DNA from 2 places in the Shewanella loihica PV-4 genome. Region 1 is predicted to be linked to the other one. Evidence: predicted binding sites of a transcription regulator. Region 1 holds the regulator's gene; the other holds the start of a gene.
The links. The regulator sigma-54, encoded in region 1, starts transcription at its own class of promoters, with help from an activator protein. The targets are predictions, from matches to a motif close to GTTGGCACGNNNNTNGNNT.
Positions count from the first base shown of each region.

Region 1 (3,416 bases):
TTTTCGATCTGCCAGATGAACTTGTTGACCAGTGGCTGCTGACTCAGAAACTGCTGCACTGGCTCATCCAGGCCAGTCAGTGGCCTCAGCTCAGTTTCCCAATGGGGATTGGGTAGGAAGCGCACGTCAAACATGAAGTCGGCTTCGGTCGGCATGCCATATTTAAAGCCGAAGGACTCGAAGTTGATCACCAGCTCCTTGTCGACCGTGCCCAGCAGGATCTCGCGCACCTTGTCGCTCAACTCATAGATGTTGAGGTTAGAGGTGTCGATATAGTGATCCACCAGTTTAGCTATGGGGTCGAGCAGCTTGCCCTCGAGCTGAATTGCCTCCTTGAGGGAGACCTTAGAGCGCGACAGCGGATGTAGCCTGCGGGTCTCGCTGTAGCGCTTGAGCAGTACATTGTCGCTTGAGTTCAGGAAGAAACTTAAGATTTCGGTATCTTTGGGGAGCTTGGCCAGCTGCTTTTCCAGCTGGATCTCTTCGCTGGGCATGTTGCGCACATCGACGCTGATGGCCACGAGATCGCTGCGCCCCTTGAGCTGCTCCAGCAGGGACTCCATCATCTGCAAGGGCAGATTGTCGACACAGTAGTAGCCTAGATCTTCTAGGACCCTGAGTGCGACGGATTTTCCCGATCCTGAGCGTCCGGATACCAAAACCAATTTCATTGGGTGATCACCTGATAGAGTTCGGATTCATCTTGGGTCTTTCTTAGCTGCTTCATGATCGCCTTATCATTGAGCTTCTCGGCCATAGCGGCCAGGGTGCTAAGATGTTGCTCGCATTGATCTGCGGGCACCAATAACGCAAAAAGGATATCGACGGGCTGATTGTCAATGGCATCGAATGCGATTGGTTCAGCACATTTCACCAGTACGGCCACGGGTTGATCTATGTTAGTCAGCCGTCCGTGAGGAATCGCGATACCATTGCCTATACCTGTGCTGCCCATTTTCTCTCGAGCCAGAAGGCTTTCAAATATTTCTTGAGAGGAGAGGGTGGGGTACTGGACAGCGGCTAAGTCGCTGATAAGCTCCAGTACCTTTTTCTTACTGCCCGGAGTGGCGCAGGTGGTGCACTCCGGCCGCAGGATGGTACTCAGTTCCATCGTTAATGTTTAGTAAGCTTCTCTTTGTGTTTAATGACCTGACGATCGAGTTTGTCAATCAGGGAGTCTATCGCGGCATACATGTCCGCATGTTCGGATGTTGCGAACACTTCTCCGCCACGGAGATGTAACTTTGCCTCAACCTTCTGTTGCAACTTTTCGACATTTAATACAACGTGCACATTATTGATCTGATCGAAATGACGTTCAAGCTTTGTGAATTTCTCTTCGATGTAGCTTCGTAGAGATTGGGTGATCTCGATATGGTGCCCAGTCAGGTTTATTTGCATAAAGATAGTCCTCCAGTTTCCAGGTTTGTTTTATAAGCTCTTGCGCTGATTCGAGGGCGGTATAAGCATTGCCTCGCGATACTTGGCAATGGTGCGTCTAGCCACCTTAATCCCCTGTTCGGCCAAGAGTTGAGCCATCTTGCTGTCGCTCAATGGCTTTTTCTGGTTTTCCGCAGCAACCAGCTTCTTAATGAAGGCACGTATTGCTGTTGAAGAGCACTCTCCGCCATCGTCGGTACCGACGTGACTGGAGAAGAAGTATTTAAGCTCGAAGATCCCTCTCGGGGTATGCATATATTTTTGCGTGGTCACACGTGAGATGGTGGATTCATGCATCTCCACCGCCTCGGCGATGTCGTTCAGTACCATGGGCTTCATCGCCTCTTCGCCAAATTCGAAGAAGCCTTGCTGGAAGTCGACGATACAGTTGGTCACCTTGAGCAGGGTCTCGTTGCGACTCTCCAGGCTCTTGAGGAACCATTTGGCTTCCTGCAGGTGGCCGCGAATAAACTGGCCATCCGCCTGACTCTTAGTGCTGCGGGCCATGGCGGCATACTGCTGGTTGACGTTGATCTTAGGCATGCTGTCTGGGTTGAGCTCGACTACCCAGCGTCCCTTCTTCTTGGTGACGGTCACATCCGGGATCACGTACTCGTCGCGGCTGGCGGTGATGGCGAGACCGGGACGGGGATTCAGGGTCTGAATAAGGGCGATGGCATCCCTCAGCTCATCTTCCTTGAGCTTGGTTTTGCGCATCAGCAGACGGAAGTCGCGTCCGGCGATGAGATCCAGGTGCTCCTTGATCAGCATGCGGGCGTTGGCGATGTGCGGGGTATCGTCGCTGTATTGGGCCAGCTGAATGGTCAGACATTCGCTGAGATCACGGGCCGCCACGCCAATAGGGTCGAAGTGTTGTACTCGCTTGAGCACCGCTTCGACCTCGTCGAGTTCGATCTCTGGGTCGCCCATGGCCTCGAGAATATCTTCGCAGGTCTGGGTCAGGTAACCGCGCTCGTCGATAGCGTCGATGATGGCGGTAGCGATGGCCAGGTCGTTATCGGAAAAAGGGGTCAGGTTCTTCTGCCATTCCAGGTGTTCATACAGACCTTCGCTGGTCTCGCCCTGAAAAGGCATGTCGTCGTCGCGCATGGCGCCCGAGCTTGAGTTTGGTGAGGCGGTGTAGACCTCATCCCAGGTGGTATCCACCGGCAGCTCGTCTGGCATAGAGTCTTGAGTCAGGGCATCAGAGGTCTCGACCCCTGAGTTATCCTGGCTCGAATCCAGCTCTATCTTGTCGTCGTACTTGTTGTCGAAGCTGTCGGTGACGCCATCGTCTTGCAGCTCGATGCTGGCGCTCTCCTGCTCTTCATCCAACTCCAGTAGCGGGTTGGATTCTAATGCCTGCTGGATCTCCTGCTGCAACTCTAATGACGACAACTGCAACAGACGTATGGCCTGTTGTAGCTGGGGCGTCATGGTGAGATGCTGACCCATTTTGAGCTGAAGTGACGCTTTCATCGTACTGCTATTCCCTTGTTTCTAATTATAAAATGAGAAAGCTCTGGCTATATGTGCCGGACAAATATATCGGATAGTTCCTAAGGCCACAATTAACGCGTGGTTTTTCCTCTGTGGCCCCATTATAAGATTAACTATAGCTTGAATTGTTCACCTAAGTACACTGCTCGTACTTGCTGGTTGTCTAAGATTTCGGCGGGTGTGCCCTCGGCGATCAGATTACCATGGCTGACGATATAGGCTTTCTCGCAGACGTCTAATGTCTCGCGCACGTTATGGTCGGTGATCAACACCCCCAGGCCGCGATTCTTGAGCTGTTCGATGATCTTCTTGATGTCGATTACCGAGATGGGATCGACCCCGGCGAACGGCTCGTCGAGAAGAATAAACTTAGGGTTGGCGGCTAGGGCCCTGGCGATCTCCACCCGGCGACGTTCACCGCCCGAGAGCGCCATGCCGTGGCTGTCACGGATATGGGTGATGTGAAACTCTTCCAG
Region 1 covers NC_009092.1:3,951,096-3,954,511, reverse strand. Annotated here, with positions in the region: gene rapZ (RNase adapter RapZ) at 1-671, opposite strand, end outside; gene ptsN (PTS IIA-like nitrogen regulatory protein PtsN) at 668-1,111, opposite strand; gene hpf (ribosome hibernation promoting factor) at 1,114-1,401, opposite strand; gene SHEW_RS17130 (RNA polymerase factor sigma-54) at 1,432-2,919, opposite strand; gene lptB (LPS export ABC transporter ATP-binding protein) at 3,054-3,416, opposite strand, start outside.

Region 2 (3,416 bases), 2.2 Mb from region 1:
GAGCTTGGTTTGCGACCTTAGGTCCGCTTCTGATAATAGATCCCTGGGTTACACCTCACCATATCAAACTCATCGGTCAGACCGGCAATCGACTCAGACGCTCCCAAAAACAGTATCCCCTTGGGATTGAGGGCGGCAGCAAATTGCCGCAATATCTTGGCCTTTGCCTCTGGGGCAAAATAGATCAGCACGTTGCGGCAGAAGATGATGTCAAACTTGCCCAGCAAGGTGTAACTCTCAAGCAAATTGTGCGCCCTGAAATTCACCAAACGCTTGACGTTAGCCTTTACCACCATGGAGCCACTCCCCGTGGGTTCAAAAAACTGACGTTTACGCTCCTCGGACAGACCGCGCCCCAAGGCAAGGTTGTCATATTCGGCCGCCTTACAGCGTTCTAACATAGAGGGGGAGAGATCAGTAGCCAGAATCGTCGCACTGCCGGGCAAGGCGCCAGGCTTGCGCTGCTGATATTCCAAGATGGTCATGGCTAGCGAATAGGGTTCCTGCCCCGACGAGCAGGCGGCCGACCAGATCTTCAGCGGCCGTCCCAGTCGGGCATATTCGGGTAACAGGTTATTGCCCAACAACTCGAAGGGATAGCGATCGCGAAACCACAAGGTTTCATTGGTGGTCATGGCGTCGATCACCTCGGCACGAAGTTGCCGCTCGGTGGGCTTCATCGAATGTTTAACCACTTCAGATAATGAGGGAAGGTTATATTTCCCCATCAGAGGCGCGAGTCGACTACGAACCAAATATTGCTTATTGTCGCCCAACACAATACCGCTGTGTTGTTCCAGAAATAATTTAAATTGGTTGTACTCGGCTTCGGCAAGTGATTTATTCGGCACCTTGATATCCCAATATCAAAAAAGAAAACAGGCTACAACATACACTATAGCAAGCGTTACAGAGGTCAGCGTTATACATTAGCTAACTCACTGATACAAGCCTAAACTTACCAAATTTAGGCTCAGGCCCAACTTAGTACAAATTACAAACTAAGATGCTTATTCACCGCCGCCGCTAATTCATCAGGATTAAATTTGGCGATAAAGTCATTAGCGCCCACCTTCTCCACCATGGCCTGGTTAAATACGCCACTGAGCGAGGTATGCAGCACTACCTTAATGTCTTTCAATTTAGGGTTATCGCGGATCTCTGCCGTCAGGGTATAACCATCCATCTCTGGCATCTCGATATCGGAAATGATTAGCGGGATCTCATGGGCTACGTTATCCATCTCGGCGGCGACGCTTACCAGCTTATCTAAGGCCTCGCGGCCATCTTTGGCGGTATCTATCTGCAGGCTCAAAGATTCCAGGGCACGAATGATCTGCTTACGCGCCACGGCCGAATCATCGATCACCATGATGTGATAATGACGCTCTCTGTCTATGGTCAACTGCTCGTCGACTTCCTGACTGATCTGAGTCTTCACCGGCGAGATCTCGTCGAGGATCTTCTCGACATCGAGGATCTCCACCAGCTCCCCCTCAATCTCGGTCACGGCGGTCAGGTAGGAGTAGCGCCCTGCGCCTTGCGGCGGCGGCATGATCGCCTCCCAGTTCATGTTGATGATGCGCTCGACCGACTTAACCAGGAACCCCTGCACACTGCGGTTGTACTCGGAGATGATGATGAAGCAGCCTTCTGTATCTTCTATCGGTCTGCCGCCGGTGGCCGCACTGAGATCGATCACCGAAATGGTCTGGCCGCGAATATGAGCCACGCCCCTCACATAGGGATTGAGCTTAGGCAGGCCTGTCAGTGGCGGGCACTGCAGCACCTCTTTCACCTTAAATACGTTAATGCCAAACCTTTGCCGCCCGTTTAACTTAAACAGCAATAGCTCTAAGCGGTTTTGTCCTACAAGTTGGGTGCGTTTGTTAACTGATTCAAGAATACTCGACATAATGCCTTTGCCCTGTTGTCGGGTGAATGCGAAGCCGTTCCCATTGTAAATATGAGTATAGGCATACTAATTGCTTTATCTAGTTATATGACAACCAGACCTTTACTTTGTCAAATTTATGACACTCATTTCTCACAAAAAATGGCAAAGCCTTGGCTCTTAAAACGAAGTATAGGTGTAATCTGGCTAATCAAGCTAGTCAATTCATTATGAAAGTAAATTTTGCATATTTTCTGTTTTTGCTACTCATCTCTCTGCCCTTAAAGGCGGCTGAGACCACCAGTGTTCCCTCTGTATCGACCATAGCGCGATTAGCTACAGAGGCTGTGCAGGAAAAAATGGCCTTCCCTCAAGATGCCAAGGTCATCATTACCCCCCAAAGTCTGGACACCCGGCTAAATCCCCCCGCCTGTTTAGGCGAGCCAAAGGCGGAAATTGCCAGCGATCGCGCCATCAGTAAAAACAACACGGTCAAGATCAGCTGTGCCAGTCCAGATCTCGACTACCCCTGGCAGATCTACATTTCGGTTCGCGTCGAGGTGCTCTTCCCCGTGGTGGTGGCGAACCAGACCTTGGGGCCCGGCGATCTCATCGAATCGGATCAGATACGCCTCGACTATGTGGAGCAGAGCCAGCTCAGAGGTCAGCAATTTGATGACCCGGTAGCAGTGACCGGCACCCGGGTAAAGCGCAGAATTCCCGCCAATCAGCCACTGTTTGCCAGCAACCTCTGCTTCGTCTGCAAGGGCGATATCGTGGCCATCTATGCACGGGCCGATAATTTCGTGATAAAAACCAACGGTGAAGCGTTAAAAGATGGTAACCTTGGCGATAAGATACAGGTGCGCAATAGTCGCTCCAACAAGACAGTTGATGCACATGTAACGGGCATTGGCGAGGTGGAAGTCAGGATGTGATCCTGATGACCTTTGACGCGCAAAAATTTATACTGTTTTTTGAAACTTTATTCTAAAGCTTTGACCATGAGTGCCGATAGACAAGTATGTTGATCTCATTTATGTAAGTTGGACCCCACAATGCCTATAGATATTAAGCACGTAAATACAAACACTAACAGCCGGGTCGGCAGCGCCAGCTCGAAAGCCTCGCAGCAAAAAGGTAGCACTGCGGCCACCAGCGCACCAGCGCAGACGGTGAAAAGCGATTCTGTCTCTATCACCTCTCAGGCGCAGCAGCTGCAAAGTGCCCAGGCCAAACTAAACGACATTCCTGAAATCGATATCAAGAAGGTCGAACAGATTAAGGCGGCCATCGCCGAGGGACGCTATAAGATAGATGCCGACAAACTCGCCAGCAACATAGCGCAGTTTGAAAAGGAACTTCAGGATCTTTAACTAATACGTTATGACGCAGATAACCGATATCATCGCCAATCAACACAAATTACTGGACAGCTTAAAGCAGACCATCACGGCAGAGAAGGATGCCCTGATCGCGCAAGATGCGGATCAATTGTTGCGTCTGGCCAATGAGAAGGCCC
Region 2 covers NC_009092.1:1,551,104-1,554,519, reverse strand. Annotated here, with positions in the region: gene SHEW_RS06905 (CheR family methyltransferase) at 18-857, opposite strand; gene SHEW_RS06900 (chemotaxis protein CheV) at 995-1,915, opposite strand; gene flgA (flagellar basal body P-ring formation chaperone FlgA) at 2,125-2,832, shown strand; gene flgM (flagellar biosynthesis anti-sigma factor FlgM) at 2,953-3,270, shown strand; gene SHEW_RS06885 (flagella synthesis protein FlgN) at 3,281-3,416, shown strand, end outside.
Region 2: flgA (flagellar basal body P-ring formation chaperone FlgA) is a predicted target of sigma-54. The motif match lies at 1,973-1,991, and genes of this name have one in related genera.